DNA from 4 places in the Pseudoalteromonas sp. CnMc7-15 genome. Region 3 is predicted to be linked to each of the others. Evidence: predicted binding sites of a transcription regulator. Region 3 holds the regulator's gene; each other region holds the start of a gene.
What was found. Region 3 encodes FliA, which starts transcription of late flagellar genes. Its sites were predicted from a motif close to CTAAAGNTNNNNNNNNNNNNGCCGATA; they were not measured.
Positions count from the first base shown of each region.

Region 1: the regulator FliA is predicted to act here: its motif matches at 3,255-3,281, upstream of MHM95_RS14340 (DUF5610 domain-containing protein).
Region 2: the regulator FliA is predicted to act here: its motif matches at 2,087-2,113, upstream of MHM95_RS11230 (HAMP domain-containing methyl-accepting chemotaxis protein).
Region 4: the regulator FliA is predicted to act here: its motif matches at 3,067-3,093, upstream of pomA (flagellar motor protein PomA).

Region 1 covers NZ_JAKRFT010000005.1:364,625-369,935, reverse strand. The annotation lists gene MHM95_RS14360 (serine/threonine protein kinase) at 1-698, shown strand, start outside; gene MHM95_RS14355 (thiol:disulfide interchange protein DsbA/DsbL) at 739-1,359, shown strand; gene MHM95_RS14350 (thiol:disulfide interchange protein DsbA/DsbL) at 1,372-2,004, shown strand; gene trmA (tRNA (uridine(54)-C5)-methyltransferase TrmA) at 2,070-3,167, opposite strand; gene MHM95_RS14340 (DUF5610 domain-containing protein) at 3,363-4,514, shown strand; gene MHM95_RS14335 (OmpA family protein) at 4,886-5,311, shown strand, end outside.
Region 2 covers NZ_JAKRFT010000004.1:172,904-178,214, reverse strand. The annotation lists gene MHM95_RS11250 (K+/H+ antiporter subunit F) at 1-12, shown strand, start outside; gene MHM95_RS11245 (Na+/H+ antiporter subunit G) at 21-350, shown strand; gene MHM95_RS11240 (phosphate ABC transporter substrate-binding protein) at 420-824, opposite strand; gene MHM95_RS11235 (porin) at 840-1,919, opposite strand; gene MHM95_RS11230 (HAMP domain-containing methyl-accepting chemotaxis protein) at 2,146-3,771, shown strand; gene MHM95_RS11225 (alpha/beta hydrolase) at 4,064-4,957, shown strand.
Region 3 covers NZ_JAKRFT010000006.1:102,766-108,076, forward strand. The annotation lists gene MHM95_RS15200 (chemotaxis protein CheA) at 1-1,257, opposite strand, end outside; gene MHM95_RS15205 (protein phosphatase CheZ) at 1,274-2,029, opposite strand; gene cheY (chemotaxis response regulator CheY) at 2,047-2,430, opposite strand; gene MHM95_RS15215 (RNA polymerase sigma factor FliA) at 2,469-3,191, opposite strand; gene MHM95_RS15220 (MinD/ParA family protein) at 3,207-4,067, opposite strand; gene flhF (flagellar biosynthesis protein FlhF) at 4,060-5,311, opposite strand, start outside.
Region 4 covers NZ_JAKRFT010000003.1:4,545-9,855, forward strand. The annotation lists partial or broken gene MHM95_RS07440 (DNA topoisomerase III) at 1-554, opposite strand, end outside; gene MHM95_RS07445 (hypothetical protein) at 607-1,104, opposite strand; gene MHM95_RS07450 (flagellar motor protein MotB) at 1,283-2,209, opposite strand; gene pomA (flagellar motor protein PomA) at 2,212-2,973, opposite strand; gene MHM95_RS07460 (exodeoxyribonuclease VII small subunit) at 3,237-3,476, shown strand; gene ispA ((2E,6E)-farnesyl diphosphate synthase) at 3,485-4,372, shown strand; gene dxs (1-deoxy-D-xylulose-5-phosphate synthase) at 4,441-5,311, shown strand, end outside.

The DNA.
Region 1 (5,311 bases), on a different contig from region 3:
TTAAGCATCAAGGTTATCGTTTTACTCTGTTCCCAAGTGTGGGGGGGCGGCAGTTTGAAATGGACAATCTGGATCAGTTGGAGCAACTCGGGCGTTTAATCGGGCGGATGCATCAAACAGCTAAAGCGTCTGCTTTTGAGCAGCGACCAACGCTTGGGTGCGACGAGTATTTGCATCAAGCTAAGGTTCATTTGCAGCAAAGTAACTTGGTGAGCACAGCCATGTCGCTGCCATTTTATACGGTACTGCAACAGGTTATCGATAAAACGGTACAACTTTATGATTGTTCGCAGAGTATTCGCTTGCATGGTGACTGTCACGCTGGCAACATTCTATGGTCTGCGGACAACACCCTGACATTCGTTGACCTTGATGACAGCCGACAAGGCCCTGCGATTCAAGATTTATGGATGATGCTCAGTGGTGACAGGCAAAATCAGTTACTGCAGCTTGATACCTTGGTTCTGGCATATGAAGAGTTTGCCGACTTCGACCATTCTCAGTTGCGATTGATTGAGCCATTGCGAGCCATGCGCATGGTGCATTATATGGGCTGGATAGCAAAACGTTGGTCAGATCCGGCGTTTGAACGGAACTTTTCTTGGTTTGCTGAAGACAAATACTGGGAACAGCAAACTCTGGCTTTAAAAGAGCAGTTGGCGGCGTTAGATGAGCCACCATTAAAACTTTTACCTTAAGCACCTGCTTTTGATGTTTAATGTATACATTGAGATGACTATGATAAAAACTTTAAAATATTCACTACTACTACTTTGCCTACCTGTTGCCGCTTGGGCAGCTGACTTTAAAGCGGGCGAGCACTATCAAGTGCTTGAAGCTGAAGCGTCTGAAGCTGATAAAGTAACCGAATTTTTCTCTTTCTACTGCCCTCATTGCTTCAAGCTTGAGCCCATTGTTGGGGCACTTGAAGAGTCACTGCCTGAAGGTGTGCCTTTAGTTAAGAGCCATGTAAACTTCTTACGTATTGATAAAGATGCGCAAAACCGCCTAACTCGGGCTTACCTCGTTGCCAAAGAAGAAGGTAAAGATGCCGAAGTAGCGCAGGCGATTTTTGATAGCATTCACCGTCAACGCGAGCCATTACAAACGCAAGAGTCTGTGGAAGCATTGCTCGCAGAGCAAGGCATTGATGCCCAACGTTTCGCTATGCTTGCTGCGAGCGAGCCTGTTGTAAATGGCGAGAAAGAAGCCGTGGATGACCAAACAACTTACTCAAAGCTAGGTGCTTTGACCGGTGTGCCAACACTCATCGTTAACGATAAGTACAAAGTGCATGTGCATAAAGTGGCATCGCAACAAGAGCTAAACGAGCTCGTAAACTATTTATTAGAAAAATAATCGGAGTACTCGATGAAGAAGTTCATTGCTTTAGCCATGATGGCATTGGCGCTGCCCATCAGTGCGATTGCGGCACAGTTTGAAGAAGGCACGCACTATGAAGTGGTTTCGGACAGAGCTAGTCGTAAGCCGGAAGTGAAAGAGTTTTTCTCTTTCTATTGCCCCGCATGTAACGCCTATGAAGGCTTGCTTATGGATGTAAAACCTAAGCTCAGCAAAGATGTTGATTTTAAGAAAAGCCACGTTAACTTCATGGGCGGCCGCAGCACCGAGAATCAAGATATGCTGTCACAAGCACTCGCGACTGCTGAAGTGCTGCCGCAAAAAGACAAGTTGATTGCAGCCATGTTTAGTCATATCCACACTAAGCGCGCTAAGTTTAACGAAGTCGCTGATGTGAAAGATATTTTTGTTGCCAACGGCGTAGATGGCGACAAGTTTGACAAGCTATTCAAAGGCTTTGCTATTCGCACCAAAGCCTCGAAGATGCAGCGCGATCAAGAATACTTTAAAGAAAAAGGGGCCCTACGCGGTGTTCCTACCTTTATTGTTAATGGTAAATATCGCCTACTACTAGGTCGTGAGTCAGGCGTTACCGACCCAGAAGATATTGCCGCACTGATTAACTTTCTTGCGAAAAAATAAGTTAAGAAAGACACAAAAAAACCGCATTTAATGATGCGGTTTTTTTATTCTGCAAATAATGTCAGCTACTTGCGAGTGAGAAATACACCGGATTCAATATGATGGGTGTAAGGGAACTGATCAAAAATCGCGAATCGCGTTACCTTATGAGTACTTGCTAGCCTATCTAAGTCGCGCTCTAATGTGTCTGGGTTACAGGAGATGTAGACAATATTGTCATACTCACTCACCAACTTACAGGTTAGCTCATCCATGCCAGCACGCGGTGGATCAACCAAGATGGTCTGGCAGTTATACTCTTGTAAGTCGATGTCTTTTAAGCGGCTAAAGCTACGTTCTTGACGCATAGCTTGGGTAAACTCCTCGCTACTCATACGAATAATATCAAGGTTAGTCACCTTATTAGCTGCGATATTGTATTGTGCCGATTTAACCGATGACTTCGAAATTTCTGTGGCCAATACGCGATTGAAAGACCCTGCTAAGGCGACTGAGAAGTTACCATTACCGCAATAAAGCTCGAGCAAATCATTATTCAAAGGGGCGCACACATCTTGAGCCCAGCCCAGCATTAGCTCGTTCACCTTGGCATTGGGTTGGGTAAAGCTGTTTTCTACTTGCTGATAAACGTACTGCTGGCCATTTACCTGCAAGCGCTCGATAACATAGTCATTTCCTAACACTTCTTTTTGTTTGCGAGCACGGCCAATGAGTTCAACATTAAAGCGTTGTTGTAATCTTGCTTGTAATTCCTTGGCACCAGCTAGCCATTGCTCGTTGAGTGGCTTGTGGTAAAGCAAGCTCACCAACGCCTCACCGCTTAGCGTCGTGAGGTAATCGATTTGAAACAGTTTACGGCGCATCAACTCATCATCTTTGAGCTCGTTGATAAGCGCGCTCATAAGGTCATTGATTAACGGCGCACCCGGGTCAAACTGATCAACGCGGATCTTCTCTTTGCTCACGGGGTCAAACATAATGTGGTAGAGCTCGTCCTGATCATGCCATACTCTAAACTCAGCACGTTGACGGTAATGCTTCGGCGGCGAAGCAAACACTTCAAGCTGTTGCACACCAAAGCGCGAAAACTGTGTCGTGATTCGTTGTTGTTTTTCTGTTAGCTGCGCGTCATAGGTGCTGGTATCGATATCAATTACTGGCATGCAAACCTCTCGTTATTAAGTGCGCCGCTATTGTAGGCAGTTGCCACGGTTTGTCCAGTATCGGCCATTATAAAGTGCACAAAATTTCTACAGTTTCTGTGCGTGCTGCCGATAACAGCAATAGTAGTATATTAATTGACTCATGAATGTGTGCTGCCAAGGCTTGGCAACCACTGCAGAGGAGGGCCTTAGCTCATGAAAATTAGCGATTTAAATCATATCTTTAACCAAAGCAATCGTTCTGGTTTAAAAAATAAAGGTGATGCGCCGGCACAGCCCGCGATTAACTCTCCGAGGTTTGATAGTTACTCATCGGGTTATGGCCAAGTGGGTGCCAAGGTATTGAATGACAAATTGGCGCAAGCGTTAGGTCTCGAACAACCAAAACAGCAAAGCAAGCCGTTATTTGACTTCGAAGAGGTAGTGAAAAATGTGCTGCAGTTTGTCACTGGTGCGGTGAAAAAAGCGAAAGCCGATGGCGCCAATGACGACAAGTTACAAGAAATGCTGGCGCAAGCGCGCGAAGGCGTGCAAACCGGTATTGATGATGCCTACGGTGAGCTTGAAGATGCTGGGCTACTCAACGACGAAATTAAAACCGGCATTGAGCAGTCACAAAAAGGCATTGAGGAAGGACTCAATGAGTTTGAGCAATCGCTTTTTGGCGAGCAAAGTATTGGTAATGGCGTAGCGGTAAGCCAAGCCCAGTATATGCAGCTACAAAATAATGCCGAGTATCGTTTTACTACCGCTGAAGGCGATGAAGTGGTCGTTAGTTTAGCGCAAAACTACCAAGCTGGTGCGGCAGCCAGTTTATTTGCCCCCGGCGAAAAGCAAGGGGCTGGCTATGCATCTGAACAGTTTGAGAAGCAGGAATTAAACTTCACGTTATCGGTTAATGGCGAATTAAATGAAGATGAGCAGCAAGCTGTAAATGATTTCATGGCACAACTACAAGGCGTAAGTGAAGACTTCTTTAGCGGCCAATATGATGATGCGTTCAATAAAGCCAGTGAGTTGCAGCTAGATAATCCAGAGCTAGTCGCCTTCTCTATGGATCTGACACAAACTAAAACTCGTGCTGCAATAAGAGAGTATGAGCGCACGGCACCAGGTAAAGAAGTTGCCAAAGAGCTGCAACCTTTCAATGAGTCGCTGAAAGAGGCATACAAGCAGGCCGGTGACTTAGGGCTGCAAAATGAGCTATCGGGGTTGATGCTTTGGCTCAATCAAGATAAAGAGCAAGAGAAAGTGCAAGAGTTTATTGACTACAGCAAAGCGATGTTCTCGCAGCTGGAGCAGCTGTTAAAAGACTCACCATCGACCCCCAGCGATGACAGCGAGTAATAAACAAAAAGCACCATTTGGTGCTTTTTTAATGCCTTGGTTACATTCAGTTCATAGTACTTTAATATGATGCTCAGCAGCTATTCAGCAAACCTGTGTTTAAATTTAAAGTACAAAGTGGGGCTAAGCTTTTGTTTTTGCTTCACTGCGGTCTACACTTTGGGTGTGGAAATGAACTGTTGGCTTGGACCACGACGTAGAGCACATTGATTAATGTGGCTACGATAAGAGCAAGAAATGCCAGCTAATAAAGTCAATAACAATCGAACGAGCTCAGATTTATGAAGCAGTATTAGCCGCTTTTTCAATCTGGTGTGTGACGCACAAATGCTAAGCGCGTGCTCGATAATCGTTAACATGGGATGGATACAATGAAAATCAAATCACTCTCTGCAGCTATTGTACTGGCTTTCGCAACTCAAGGCGTTATGGCTGACGAACAAACAAACCCGCAAGAAGGCCTCCATATTGGTGTTTTTGGGGATTATTTCTGGGCCGATTGGGATCGCATCGATGGTGCGCCTGTAGGCACTGAAATTGGCGAATCTTTTGGCTCAGGTGTTGAAGTGGGTTATCGCTTTAACGAATATTGGACTGCACGCCTAGAGTTCGCTGCACTCGAGCTTGATATTGAAAATACTGACAATCATAAAACCGGCGAGCGTTATGGTGCGGACGTACTATACCACTTTAACGATACCGTTTATGGTGTGTTGGGTGCTAAGAAGTTTGATGTTTATAACGACTTCAATGCGGCAAATCTAGGTGTGGGTTTTCGCCATCACCTAACTTATAAC
Region 2 (5,311 bases), on a different contig from region 3:
ATCATTGAGTAGGAGAGGGTATGTTTGAGTGGATAATTGCCGCGTTCTTACTTGCAGGCGGCGCGTTTATTTTAATTGGTTCTATTGGTCTGGTAAAAATGCCGGATTTCTTTATGCGTTTACATGGCCCAACGAAGGCCACCACCTTAGGGATGGCATCGCTACTTATTGCCGCCAATGTTTACTTTAGTGTTACCAACGGTGAAGTAAACATCAAAGAGATTCTTATTTCTATATTTTTGCTGATCACCGCCCCCATCACAGGTTATATGCTTATCAAATCGGCTATTCACCACGATTTAAAAGCGCGAGAAGATACCAAAGGGTTGGATAAAATAGAAGACGACTAAGTAACAATATGAGCAATGAAAACGGGGCGAAAAACGCCCCGTTGTTATATCTACCGCTTAGAATATTCGTTAGAAAGTGGTGACCACTTTAACAGCATCTGTGACGCTGCCAGCATCAACAAAGCCGATGGTATCGGGGTTTGAGCTGACTAACTGAATCACTTCAGCATCGTTATCCACCTCTTTAGGCGGTGTGCCCTTTCCTGTAAACACGAGCTTTGACCAATAAGCCTTGAGTTGTCCTGAGGACTTATTCAGTGCTTTTTGGTTAAATTCATCGGCGGTGGCTCCGCTGGCTTGGCTAATGGGAATTGCTTTATTGCCATTGGAGAACGATTTCTCTTTGCCAATAAAGATACGCTCCACCGTGTCTTTATTGATATCACTGCCATTACTGGGGTGAACGATAACGGCCACATCAGCCAGAGCGACTGATGAGCTCAATAGCGTGAACAAAAATGCGATCTTATACATAATTGTGCTCCTCATTTAGAATACCGCGTCAACACCGATGGTGATCGACTCACTGTCACCCGCAACCGCTAAGTCAAAAGAATCATCTTCAACTTTATCGAATTGCACTTTAAATGCAGCGGACGGGTGGAAGTCCCACCTTACACCCACCGATGTGGTGTTGTGCTGCTCGGTATCGCCATCGCCTTCTTGATCAAATTCAGAGTAACTCACATAGGGTGTGATGCCATCAAAGCGATAGCCCGCGCTGACCATGTAGGTATCGAGGTTGCCATCGAGATCGAGGCGGTTAAGCTCTGTTAATACAAAGGCGTCGCCAAAGTCGAGGTTCAAGGCGAGACCATAGAACTTACCGTCGCGTTCGGTATCCCCATCTTCCCAAACAACGATATTGCCACTGCGATAACGCTCATTGGTATAACGCATGTGTGTAGCCCGTATTTCAAACCAGTCGTTACTCGCTTGAATTACGCCGCCAATGATATCTTTCCATATTTCTCTGGTTGGCTCTTGGAAGAAAAATTCGCTGAGCAGCTTGTTGCTCTCATCGTCTTCACGGCCGCCATAAATATTACCGCTGATGGACCAGTCGCCAACATAGCCGTTGTATAGCAAGTTAAGGCCGTTGTAATTGAATATTTGCCAAGTGTAATTGTCGGCGGGGGGGCGCATCCAAACATAGGCATAGCCAACATCATAGAAATCCGAGTAGTAGAATAGCGGTAGGCGTTTCTTACCTCCTTGCAAAGTCCAATTCTCATTGAGCTCATAAGACAAGTAGGCCCACTCGAACTCAGCGTCAAAATCATTAGCACCGCGAGCCACTATTTGCCCTGTTGCGCTAAGACCATCCATCAAGTCGGCGCTCACTTGAAGGCCGAATAGCGACTCGGGTTCGAAAGATATTTCATCGGTGTAAGCACTAACAATGGGGTAGTCGGCTAAGAAAGTCGGCTCTACACCATATTGTGGAACACCATCACCACTGAGCACTTTACCAGCATTTATGCTGACAAAGCCCGATACGTTGACATCCGCAAAACTTTGCGAGCTGAACGACAACGCCACTGCAATTAACGATAGTTTGAGTTTCATACCTGTTTCCTAAGTTGTGTGCTTAGTGCTCCTTGAGTATAGACAAATATAAGGTTTGTAAATTTTTTGTTGTATATTCAGCAGGCAACCACCGCCGTGGCGTTTTTTGCATGAACCAATAAAAATGAGAGAAAAAGCAAAAAAAGTTAGAATTTTCTTAAATTTGGTTAACACTTAGAGGTAGCTGGCCGATACCTAATAAGCATTACTTTCTGAGGTGTACACTATGAATACGGGTTTCTCGTTCGCAAACCTAAGCATTACTAAAAAAATCCACGCGATTACTTGCGTTGCGGTGGTGGCTTTTGTGGTGATTGTGTTAGTCAACTATTCCGCCATGAGCTCAAATCAGCAGTCACTCAACGAGCTTGAGACTTCCACCTACAACTTGCTCAACATCACCGCAGAAAATGCCACTGCGCTGAACAGCGTTGATGAGCTTTATACCCAGGCAGTTACCTTTGGTGATGCAGAGTTGCTGGATAAAGCCGAAGAAGTCTATCAAACCATCACGGATAATTTAGAAAAGCTAAATAACATCCAAAGCGGTTTTATGCCTGCGAACACCACTAAGCGGCTACAAGATTATAAAAACATAGCCGCTAGCATCGCCAAGGGGATGATCGATGGCACGGCGGACTTTAGTAAAATTCAACAAAACGCAAAGCAGAAAACCGACATTTTCAATTCCCTCACGACTGACTTTAACAACGCCGAAGAGCGTGCCAATGCGCGCTTTTTACAGCTGATAAACGAAACTGAAAGCCGCTCAGGCACGGCAATGACAACCATGTTAATTGTCGCTGTGGTCTCTGTGATTTTTGTGGTGCTACTTGCGGTGGTGATCGCCCGAGGTATAGGTAACTCGGCAAAAGATGCCGCGCAAAATTTGCATTTGTTGGCACAGGGGCAGGGGTCGTTGTCGACCACGCTCAATGTGCGTTCTCATGATGAAATTGGCCAAGTCTCCATCAATTTTAATGAGTTTATAGCTCTGCTAAAAAAAGCGGTGGTTGAAGTGATGAATGTGGTTGAACCGCTGATGGAGAATTCTACACGCTTGGTGCAAGGCATGGAAAAAGCAGAGTCTGCGACCAACCAGCAAACCAGTGATGCAGAAATTGTCCGCCAGTCGATGGAAGAGATGCGCCAGAGTGTGGGCGATATTTCTCATTCTGCTTCGCAAGCATCCGACGCAGCGCAACTTGCCGAGCAAGAGGTGGCACAGAGCAAAGACCAAATCCGCGTATCCGTGAGTGAATCACAAACCTTGAGTGAGGAAATCAATCGCGCCGCAGGCACTATTAACAAGTTGGCGGATGATACTCAAAACGTGACCCAGATTCTCAATGTGATTACCTCAATTGCAGAGCAAACTAACTTATTGGCATTGAACGCAGCAATCGAGGCCGCTCGTGCTGGCGAGCAAGGTCGAGGCTTTGCGGTGGTCGCCGATGAGGTTCGAGAGCTGGCCTCACGTACCGCCAAATCCACCAATGAAATTCGCGAATTGCTTACCGTGTTAACTGAAGCAGCCAATGATGCCGTTAAAGCAATGACCTCAGCACGGGATATGGCCAGTAATAATGCTCAAGCCGCCGAGCAAACAGGGCAATCGATTGAGCAAATCTCCGAACAGATTTTATCTATTAACACCATGAATGGGCAAATTGCCGCCGCCACCGAGGAGCAGACCTCAGTGGCCACTATGGTCGTTGATAATGTCACCTCAATGCACCGCTCCTTTGAAGATACGATGCAAGCGCTCAGTGAAGTGCGCGATGTCGCTAAAAACCTACACTATCTATCTGACAACCTGTTGGACGCCACTGCCAAATTTAAAGTGGAATAAGTGAATAAAGAGTGAGTAAGGGCGCTACTAAATGGCGCCCTTTTTTAGGCCTTTACTGAGGTGTCGTCGCGCATTTCTAGTCTCACAGCGAAAAGAAACACTCAAAACGGGTGAACTTTCCAGCATTGAGTAATCCATGAGGGTAGTCAATAAATGGTTAAAACATCCAATTAGCGATCATTTAGACTAATCCATCTGGGAACAGAGTTTTTAACCATCTGAAATTAAATCACTTTTATTTGGCACCAAGTTTGCTCTGTAAAGATTGATTCAATTCCATTAAGGATAAAAAGTGAAAAACGTTGGATATCTTGTAGTTTTACTCATTTTTGCGTCAGGTTGTGCAACAAACAGCAGAAATCTAAGCCATGCTCTTGGCGAAGAAAGCGCGCACTCGCGTGACCTTATCACTGTTGAAGAGATCGTGTTTGACAGCGAAGGGGTGCCACTATCAGGGAGCATATTTATTCCTAAAAACCCACAAGCAGCGGTCGTTCTAGTACACGGCTCAGACCCTGTTCCACGTATGTCAAAGCTAGCTGAGTCATTGGCCAAGCATAACTTGTTGGTTTTGACCTATGACAAGCGTGGGGTGGGTGAGTCTGGTGGGGTTTACGTTGGGCCTCAAGTTGGAACTAATAATATCAGTGTTGATAATTTAACGTTGCTTGCCAAAGATGCCAGTGCTGCGGTAGATGTGGTTCGTGAATATGACAATAGTTTATCCATTGGCCTGCTAGGTGCCAGCCAAGCTGGCTGGATTATTCCAATTGCCGCACTCAATAATCAATCGGTAGAGTTTATGGTTCTCTTTAGTAGCCCAACTATCACGACTTTGGAGCAACTGAGGTTCCAGTTCTACACAAATGGAAGAGAAGATTTTTGGCAAACACAGAGCTATGAAGATGCCCGTGAACATACCCTAAACGACCCTGATAAATATGAGTTTAACGCAACGGATCCGAAAGTTTATCTAGACTCTCTATCAATACCAGGGCTTTGGCTCTTTGGAGAGCAAGATATACAGGTCCCAGTCAAAATGTGTGTGGAGCAATTGAATGAACTAAAAGCTCAAGGCAAGCCTTTTGACTATGTCTTATTTCCATCGCTTGGGCACAATACGAACAAAGCAGAGCCTCTCGCTATTGCAATACATTGGATAGAGCAAAAATATGCCTCCAATTAACCCGCTATTTGTGTTTCGGCGAAGTTGGAAAAACCCAAAGCTCATGGCTAATTAACGGCTCAAATGCGACAGCAAGTTGCAGCGCGGCGCAGAGCATTACTAATCTCTAATGGCGCTTGGCCGACTTTTGGGGCCCACGAAATGAATGGTCGCTTTTGACAGCAGCCAAAAGTCATTGAACTTTACATTGACCGAGCGAAAAGCAGATATTCACTTGCTAGCGAGTCTTGGAGTGCCTTTTAAATGCTGGTAAGGGCATTTCCTCAGTCAAAAGAACCCTCCCAAAACTTGTTATCGACTCCTACTGTGTCGCAGTCAATAACGCATTGCATTCCTTTTGCTCTGCGACACTAT
Region 3 (5,311 bases):
TGAGATAGCCTTACCCATAGCTTCACTGTTGTTATTATTCGCTAAGGTAATAAGACGATTACGTACCAATACCAGCTCACCCACCATATTCATGATCTGGTCTAGTCGTTTGGTATCGACGCGCACTGTCGTTTCTGCTTGTGGCGGTGGCGCGGCTTTAGGTGCCGGTTTTTTGGCATCACCACTGCTAGGCGGGGTGCTCCCCTTCGCCGTACTCGGCGCTGGTTTTGCGGCCGCTGGCGCTTTACTAGGCGCTGGCGTTGCCGGCGGTGTGTCTTTAGCTTTACTTTGGCTTACTGGCGCCGCAGGCTTTTCAACCGGCGCTGGCGAAGCTTCTGCAGAGCTTGCTTTAGGCGCATTGCCTTTGCCGTGCAGCTCATCAAGCAGCGCATCAAATTCATCTTCGGTAATGTCTTCATCACCACCACTGGCCGACTCTGATTCGCCCGGTGTAGTCGGTACACTCTGCTGCGCAGCTCCTTGCTCTTCGACGCTCGGCGTGGAGCCATTATCGCTAATGGCACCAAAGCTGCCTGCTCCATGTAATTCGTCTAGTAGCGAGTCGAACTCATCATCGGTAATATCTTCATCATTACCGGATGTCCCAGCATCCGCTGACCCTTCACCCACAGACGGGCCTTTGCCTTGGCCGTGCAATTCATCCAGCAAACTTTCGAATTCATCTTCGGTGATTTCGTCAATCGCTTCGCCTTCGTCACTGTCAGCACTTGGCGCATCGAACAAAATATCATCGCCAAAATCATCGGCCCCTGATGCGACATTTTCAGGCACAGGTTCGGGTTCAACAACAGGTTCACTCGGAGTTGCGGCAGGTTCAGGCACAGCAATAGGTGCCTCATCTTCGGATTCAGGTTCGCTCAGTTTATGCAATACGGCAAGTAACTCAGGGTCTGCAGGTTGCGGCTGCTCTCGTGCTTGAATAAGCGCAAACATGTCGTTAATTGTATCGAGCGCTTGCAGGATCACGTCCATCAGTTCAGAAGTAACCTGGCGCTTACCTTGGCGCAGAATATCAAACACATTCTCAGCACCATGACAGGCATCCACCAGCTCATTCATGCCAAGGAACCCAGCTCCCCCTTTAACAGTGTGGAAGCCCCGGAAGATAGCGTTGAGCAAGTCTTTATCATCAGGGTTATTTTCAAGCTCTACTAACTGCTCAGAGAGCTGCTCCAATATCTCACCTGCTTCGACTAAAAAGTCCTGTAAAATATCTTCATCTACTTCAAAGCTCATGCAGCCGCTCTCCTCTTTAGAAGCCTAAACTAGACAACAAGTCGTCTACTTCATCTTGGCCTGAGACCACGTCATCACGTGATTCTGTGTCTATAATTGGCCCTTCTGGACCTTCTGCGTTCACAGCTGGTTTTGCTTTTTGTTGTTCAACCACCGGTTCTTCACCTTCGTTGCCCGCAAACACAGTTAATAAATTAATAAGGCTGTCTTCTACCTCGCGCACCAGCTCGATTACGCGGCGAATTACTTGCCCTGTTAAATCTTGGTAGTCTTGCGCCATCAGCACATTGTTAAGAAGGTCGTGCAGCTCCACTGTGCTGCCTTGAGAGCGGTTCATAAAGCTATCAAGCTGATGACACAACTGCTTGAACTCACCTAATTCGAGATCGCGACGCATCAATTTATCCCAAATGGGTTTAATTTGATGTAGTTCAGTGGATAGCTGCTCAGCGATGGGCAAACTGGCTTCCACGGCATCCATGGTTTTATTTGCCGCCTGCTCGGTCATTTCCATCACGTAATTAAGACGCTGCTTAGCATCGGGAATGGCTTCTTGCGTGAGGTCGTTCAAGCGCGTATCGAGTTGGAAATTCTTCAACGACTCGTGAAGTTGCCGCGTCAACTTGCCAACCTCAGCAAACAGTTCGGACTGTTCCTTGGAGGCAGCATCGAGGATCAGCTGATCGGCTTTCTCCTGCTCACCTTGCTCAAGAAACGATACAAGCTGTTTGGCTTGCTCTAGGGTAATGTGAGGTGCAGCGGGAGCTGACATAAACCTCTCCTTCTCGGTTAACCTAAGCGCTCAAATACTTTATCCAGCTTGGTTTTTAATGTAGCTGCGGTAAAGGGCTTAACGATGTAACCGTTCACGCCAGCTTGGGCAGCGGCAATGATTTGTTCCTTCTTCGCCTCTGCAGTTACCATCAGTACTGGAATGTGCTTTAAGCTGTCGTCGGCGCGAATTGCACGGAGCAAATCGATACCCTGCATACCTGGCATGTTCCAATCGGTAACCACAAAGTCAAACTCTTGGTTTTGCAACATGGGCAGCGCGGTACTACCATCGTCCGCTTCTTGCACGTTGGTAAAGCCTAAATCACGCAATAGGTTTTTAATGATTCTTCTCATAGTGGAAAAGTCATCGACCACGAGAATTTTCATGTTTTTATCCAAAGTATCCTCCAGTGAGGTATGAACCTTTATTCTTACTACTAATTGACCCAGTCATTGACTTTCGCTTTGAGCTTAATCATTGCCTGACCATGTATCTGACTCACACGGGACTCACTTACGTCCAGTATTTGCCCAATTTCTTTTAAATTCATTTCATCGTTATAGTACAACGATAATACCAATGCATCACGCTCGGGGAGAGAATTAATTGCCGCTACTAATGCTTGGTTAAAGCGTTCGTTGTGAACGCTGGTGTAGGGCCGCCCCGTTTGAGATTGTTCACTGCTCGGGGTGAGTACATCTTCATCGACACCTAAGTCTTCGATACCGAGCACTTTAGAGCAATTAACATCGTTTAAAATATGATGGTATTCATCGAGCGAAATATCAAGTTTTTCAGCTACTTCAACATCCTTTGGTTCCCGACCCAGGGAGGTTTCCAATTCATGTACAGCGGTAGCTACAGCGCGGCTATTGCGATGTACCGATCGTGGAGCCCAATCTCCCCGTCGTACTTCATCAAGCATCGCACCACGAATACGAATACCAGCAAACGTCTCAAAGCTGGCGCCTTTACTGGCGTCAAAGGTCTTTGATGCCTCTATGAGGCCAATCATGCCGGACTGAATGAGATCATCGAGCTGCACACTCGCTGGCAGTCGAGCCAGCAAATGACATGCGACACGCTTGACCAGCGCGGCATGGCGCTCGACCAGAGTGTTTAATTGTAATTGATCTTGATATCCAGCCACTTTATTCATAAATCCGAACAACAGTTAATTATTGACCAGCTTTTCAATGAAGAACTCCAAATGCCCCGATGGTTGATTAGGGGTTGGCCATTTTAGTGCCTTGCCAGCGAGACTTTTCAGCGATACCGAAGCGGGTGAGTTAGGGAATAACTCCACGACGGCTTTCTGGCGACGCGTTGATTTACGCATGTTTTCATCATAGGGCACGGTGGCCACTAATTCGAGCGCCACATCTAAAAATCGGTCGGTTACTTTGGAGAGTTTGGCAAATAAGTCTTGCCCTTCACGCTGGCTGCGCACCATATTGGCAACGACTTTGAATTTGTATACGCCATGTTCACGACTAAGCACCTTGATCAGCGCATAGGCATCGGTAATCGAGGTTGGCTCATCGCAGACCACCACCACAACGTCTTGCGCAGCACGCGAGAAGCTCAGTACCATATCGGAGATACCGGCGGCGGTGTCGACAATGAGGACATCAAAGTCGTTATCGAGCTCGCTAAACGCACGGATTAAACCTGCATGCTCTGCAGCACTCAGTTCAACCATGCTCTGTGACCCCGATGTTGCCGGCGCAATACGAATGCCCGCAGGCCCAGTTACCAGTATATCGCGCAGTTCGCACTCACCGCTTAGAACATGAGAAAGGTTCTTTTCAACACGCAGACCAAGCATAACGTCACAGTTTGCCAGTCCTAGGTCAGCATCTAACACTAAGACTCGTTTGCCTTGCTGACCCATGGCAATAGCTAAATTCAAAGAGACATTGGTTTTACCGACGCCCCCTTTGCCACCGGTCACGGCGATTACTTTTACGCCTTGGCTATTGTTTTGATTCATTTTTCGAAGGCCACTTGCTTGATCGTGCACTGTGTTAATCATACATTCCTACTGCCTGAGACGCCACTGTTTGGCGCCCTGCTGGTGCCGCTGATTTTTGTGTTTTTTGGCGTTTGATAAACAATTGTTCAGCTTTTCTAACCATTTTTTCTGAGTTAGCAACGCGAATATCTTCTGGAACGCGTTGACCGTTAGTAAGATACCCTATTGGTAAGCGATTTTGAATCGCTACACTAATAATCTCGCCTAAACTTAGACTTTCATCAAGTTTGGTGAAAATACAACCACTTAAGTCAACTTTTTGGAAGTGCCTTACGGTTTCTTGAAGCACTTCATGTTGTGCTGTGGCACTGAGCACTAAATAGCTACGAATATCGACTCGCGTACTACGCATGAGCGTGTTTAATTGCTCACTTAAACGTAAATCGCGCTGGCTCATTCCCGCAGTGTCAATTAATACTAGACGTTTATTGCGTAATTGATAAAGCACATCGGCCAATTCATTGGCATCTTTTACTTGCTTCACAGGGCAACCAATGATGCGTCCATAAGTTGCTAGCTGCTCGTAAGCACCGATACGGTATGTATCCGTGGTGATCAGCGCAACCTTGTCAGCGCCATATTTTTGCGCCCCTAATGCGGCCAGTTTTGCAACCGTTGTGGTTTTGCCTACGCCAGTAGGGCCGACCAACGCATATACGCCGCCATGACGTAAAATCTCATTATTGGTGGTGTGTAGCTGCTTTTGCACCATATCCAAGGCTGCACTCCATGCTTGCTTGCGCGATACGTCGTCTGGTACATAACGCACTAACTGCTCAGCCACTTCAGTGTCGATACCCATGCCCTGCAAGCGCTCGATGAAGCAGGCACGAGTTGGATCGCGGCGCGCTCGGTCCTGATGTAATAGGCCGGATACTTGATGTTCAAGAAGCTGACGAATGGCATTCATCTCATCGCGCATGGCACTGATCTCTTCGCTGTCCATGGCCTCTTGCTGTACAGAATCATTGGGCTGGCGGTGTAGCTCATCAAAACCGTCACCGTCTAAATCATCACCCATGGACTGCGCTGCAGCGCGGGCTTGCGTTGGCTCTGCTAGCGTTGGCTGCGGAGCGTAGTTATTGGCCGGCGCAGCGCGACGCTGAGGCTGCTCAACGGGCTCTTCAGGCGCGCTCATATCAATACCTGATTGCGAAAACATGTCGGCGAGAGCAGCGTTCTTTGGTTTCGGACTCTGACGCTCTAACAACGCCTGCAATGAATCAGCCACACCATTGTGACTT
Region 4 (5,311 bases), on a different contig from region 3:
TGTCCCGCCAAGGTATAAGCTCGTGTTAGGTTCATGCCAAACAACCAGTCGGCGCGCGAGCGGGCGAGTGCTGAAACACTCAAAGGCACAAACCGGGTATTGGGCTGCAGCTGGTTCAGGGCTTTTTTCACTGCAGGCAAGTTCAAATCACTGATCAGTAAACGCTCAACCGCTTGCTTTTTATGTTGCGGCAAAGATACCTGATTAATCACTTCATCAACCAGCAACTGCCCTTCTCTATCGGGGTCGCCGGCATGCACTAAGGTGTGAGCTTGTTTTATCAGCTTCTTAACTAAAGTGAGTTGTTTACGAGTTTTGCTTTTCGCTTTTAGCTGCCACTGCTTCGGAACAATAGGCAAGTGCGCTAATTGCCACTTTTTAAAAGCGGGGTCGTAGTCATCGGGCTCAGCCTGCTCAAGCAAGTGACCGATACACCAGGTGACACAATCGCCATTGCCGACCTCTATATAGCCTTCTTTTTTTTGCTGAGGTTTGGGCAAGGCTGCGGCTATGGCACGGCCAAGAGAGGGTTTTTCGGCAATATAAAGCTTCATGACAACAACTGGCTATTTATACAGTTATTACAGTGTAGAGTATAATTACGAGCTAGGAAAGAGTGCGCGCGGCTGTTTTGTTTCTTCTTGCCTGCAACCAAAACAGTATCGGTAAATAGCACAATATTAAAGTGACGCTGTTTATGATTGGTATTAGGGTTTTGTAAAGGTACGAGCTATTAAATGTTAGATCCCATAAATGGCGATCAGCGACACGCCAAAGCTGTAAAAAAGGCGCGGCAACGACAATAAGCTGACCAGCAATACTTTGCCACATATGCACTTTGCCACGAATGCCCCAGTAGGCAATAATCGCCATCCAGGTAATATCGTTGCTTGCCCATATGACATAACGCCAGATCATGTCTTTATCCCAATCGAGCAAAAAATCGTGTATCAGTGTTCCGTAGAGAAAGAAAGCGGCGGTTAGAAGGACAAACCGCAAGGCCTTGTACTCACGAGTAAGGACATAGAAAACAATAGCGGGCAGCAAAAATGCTGCCCAACTATTGTTTAGAAAGATTAACGTTTCCTCTAGCCAACTAGGCATAAGTACTTAGCCTAACGACTGTTCGGTATCTTTGTTATCGTCTCCGCTTTTATCATCAGTGCCGCTACCATTTCCGGGTATACTGGCAAACTTATGCAAATCCAACATCCTGTGCTCCCTGTCTATTCAGCTTTAATTCAGTTGCTAAATTACCGTATTTTTGGCACAAAGCCAATAGTTACTGCACAACTTCAATGGGGTCAGATTCTTTGGCTTTACCCTGCATAATTGAAATTTCGACGCGGCGATTACGCTTACGATCTTCATCAGTTTCATTGGGGACTAACGGCCGTGTATCTGCGCGCCCCACCACGACCATTCTACTTTTATCAAAGTCATCAACCTTTTGCATTTCACTGGCAACCGCGACTGCGCGCATCGCACTCAGGTCCCAGTTGTTGGTATAGAGCTCATTGGAGACTTGGAAGTCATCGGTGTGCCCCGAGACAGTGATTTCCCCGGGTACATCTTTTAGTAATTCAGCAATATCTTGAATAATAGGCTTAAATTTTGGCTGTAAGAAAGCACTGCCGGAGGGAAAAGAGCCGTTTTCACGAATGCGAATAATTATTTGCTGCCCTAAAGATTCCAGTTCTATGGCGCCGTCAATAATTTGCTGTTCTAGCTGTTGTGCAATTTTCTTCACCAGCTCATTGGTGCGCTCTTGGTCTGCTGCGGCGATGGCTTGCTGTTGCGACTGCTCATCGGCGGTACTGGCAGACTCCCCACCGCGTTGGTCGCCACGCTGCTCTTTACGACCGCCTGCGGAGTCTTCTTCCCCAGCTTGGAACTCCAGCATTTGCTGTGTCATTTCAACAGTTTGCTGTTGAATTGTCTCAATGGGCGTAGGATCTGGGCGCCCCGGTTTAAATTCCATAGCGATGACACTGGTTCCTTTAGGTATGTCTTTTACTTCCAGTTTATTTTGCACACCAAAAGCAAACTTCATGGAACCAGCAATTTGCTTAAACTTGAGCACATCCATCTCGGAGAACGCCAATAGCAATACGAAGAAACACATCAGTAGCGACATCAAGTCTGCGAACGTGCCCATCCAAGCCGGTAATCCGGGAGGGGGGCATTTGCAGGGTTTTTCATCCGACATACTTACTCCTCGGTATCAACTTGGCGCTTAGACTCTGCCAGATAATTTTTCAGAATGCCTTCGATAACTTTGGGATTTTGTCCGTCTTGAATACCTAGGATAGCGTCTAGGATCAGCCGTTGATTGAGCTCTTCTTCGTCTTTGCGCAGTTCTAACTTGGATTGGATAGGAATAGCTATCACATTGGCGAGAAACGCACCGTACAATGTGGTTAGTAGCGCCACCGCCATCGCGGGGCCAATCGCTTTGGGGTCATCCATGTTAGAGAGCATCGCCACCAACCCGATCAAGGTCCCGATCATACCCATTGCCGGGGCTATATCACCCAAGGCCTTAAACAGTCCTGCGCCTTGCTCATGGCGAGCGGTGGTTAACAAAATATCTTTTTGCAAAGTAGCACGAACTACATCGGCGTCATGGCCATCAACCAACATATCAATGCCTTTGCGCATAAACTTGTTGTTAATCTCTGCCTCTTCTAGCGCTAAAAAGCCCCCTTTACGAGCAGAGTCTGCCAGCTCTACAGCCTTCTCAATAAGCTCATCAGGTGATTCAATCTTAAACATGAAGGCCTTGCCGGCTACTTTCCCTATGGTGAAAAATTGCCCCATGGTGTAGTTAGCAAGCACGATAAAAAGAGAACCACCAAATACAATTAGCACCGAAGGAGTGTTATAGAACATGCCCACATCACCACCAAGCACCATAGACATGACAACGAAACCAATCGCGCCGAGAATACCTATTATGGTTGCTAAATCCACATGTCCTCCACCCACTTTTCTATTCAGCGCCTTCCCACTAAAGCCCTATATATGGCCAGGGAATATCAGACGTTATTATAATTACTCTTGAGATATCGGCAACTTGCTGAATTACTTGAATCATTTTTTTAAAATCGCGAAGCGACAATATTAAAACTAGCATGCCTACACAGCTTTGCCGTGAAAATCGCATCCATCTTTGACCTAGTCCACGATTCCCCCTAAAATTGGCGCTCTTATTAGGTGTAGTGAGTGACAAGGCCATGGCCCAAAAAAAACCAGAAAACCTAAGCTTTGAAGAAGCCATTAATGAATTAGGGCAAATTGTAACTGATATGGAGCAAGGAGAATTGTCTTTAGAGCAATCTTTAAAGCAATTTGAACGCGGTATTGGTCTGGCAAATGCATCGGCTCAAAAGCTTGATAACGCCCAGCAGAAAGTAAGCATGTTAATGAGCAACGACCTAAATGCTGAGCTCACCCCAATGGATGATCAAGAGTAGTCGCCCCTGTGAATTTAAAACATGCCTTAGCACAGGCACAACAGGATGTGCTACACACCCTACAGCGTTATTTTCAAACACAGCAACAAACACAGCCTCAGTTATTGGCGGCAACGCAGTACTGTATTGAAAATGGTGGCAAGCGCTTGCGACCATTTTTAGTCTATGCTGTAGGTAATATGCTTGCAGCACATCAAGACGATCTTCACAAAGCCGCTGCAGCCATTGAGTGTATTCATAGTTACTCTCTGGTGCATGATGATTTACCGGCCATGGACGATGATGAATTACGGCGCGGTCGACCCACCTGCCATATCGCATTTGACGAGGCCCACGCTATTTTAGCTGGCGACACCTTGCAAACCATTGCCTTTGAGCTGCTCAGTAGCACTGACTTTGATATCGGCGCTAGCCAACAGTTAGCACTGATACGAAGTTTAAGCCAAGCTTCAGGGCTATTGGGTATGGTAGGCGGCCAAGCGCTCGATATCGCGGCCACCGATAAAGCGATTTCCTTAAGTGAACTTGAGCATATTCATCGTCTGAAAACCGGGGCATTACTAAGCTGCGCCATTAAGCTGGGCTATTTGTGCTCCCCGAACGTAGAAAACAGCACACGTGCTGCATTAGACGATTACGGCCGTGCCATCGGCCTGGCTTTTCAAGTGCAAGATGATATTTTGGATGTTGAAGGAGATACCGCCACGCTAGGAAAGCCGCAAGGCTCTGATGTGGCTGCAAATAAATCTACTTATCCTGCGCTTATGGGCCTTGATGGTGCCAAAGATAAGATGCAGCATTTGTATCAACAAGCTATTGATGCGGTGTGCCCGCTCCCATATGACACCCGTGTTCTCGAGCAACTCGCAGGCTATATCATCGCCAGAGATCATTAAAAATGACTACTGATGCGAAGGGCTGGTTTGATATACTTCAGCCATCGCAGTAAAGGATAAAACGACGCATGAATTTGGATAGTAGCAAGTATCCCTTATTACAACAGGTCAGCAAGCCTGAACAACTTCGCGAGCTACCGCAAGAGCGGTTAGGCGCGTTTAGCCACGAACTGCGGGACTACTTACTAAACTCCGTATCGCAAAGTAGCGGTCACTTTGCCTCCGGGCTCGGCACGGTTGAACTGACTGTTGCGCTGCACTATGTGTATAACACCCCGTTTGATCGCCTGATTTGGGATGTAGGCCACCAAGCCTATCCGCACAAACTGATCACCGGCCGCCGTGAGCAAATGCATACTATTCGCCAAAAAGATGGATTACATCCGTTCCCTTATCGCGGTGAGAGCGAGTACGACACCTTTAGTGTCGGTCATTCGAGTACCTCCATCTCCGCCGCGCTAGGTATGGCTATTGCTGCACAAAAAGAAGGCCAAGGCCGTAAAACCGTTGCCGTCATCGGCGATGGTGCTATCACTGCGGGCATGGCCTTTGAGGCGATGAACCACGCTGGCGATATTAATTCCGACATGTTAGTCATTTTAAATGACAACGAGATGTCTATTTCAGAAAATGTCGGCGCGTTAAATAATCATTTTGCGCGTATTCTCTCCGGTAGCTTTTACGCCAATATTCGTGAGGGCAGCAAAAAGCTCTTATCAGGGTTACCGCCAGTGAAAGAACTGGCTAGCCGTATGGAAGAGCACCTTAAAGGCATGGTTATACCGGGCACCTTCTTCGAAGAGCTTGGCTTTAATTATATCGGCCCAATCGATGGCCATGATGTCAACATGCTGGTCGACACCCTGCGCAATATGCGCAACCTCAAAGGTCCTCAGCTGCTGCATATAAAAACCCAAAAGGGCAAAGGTTATAAGCCTG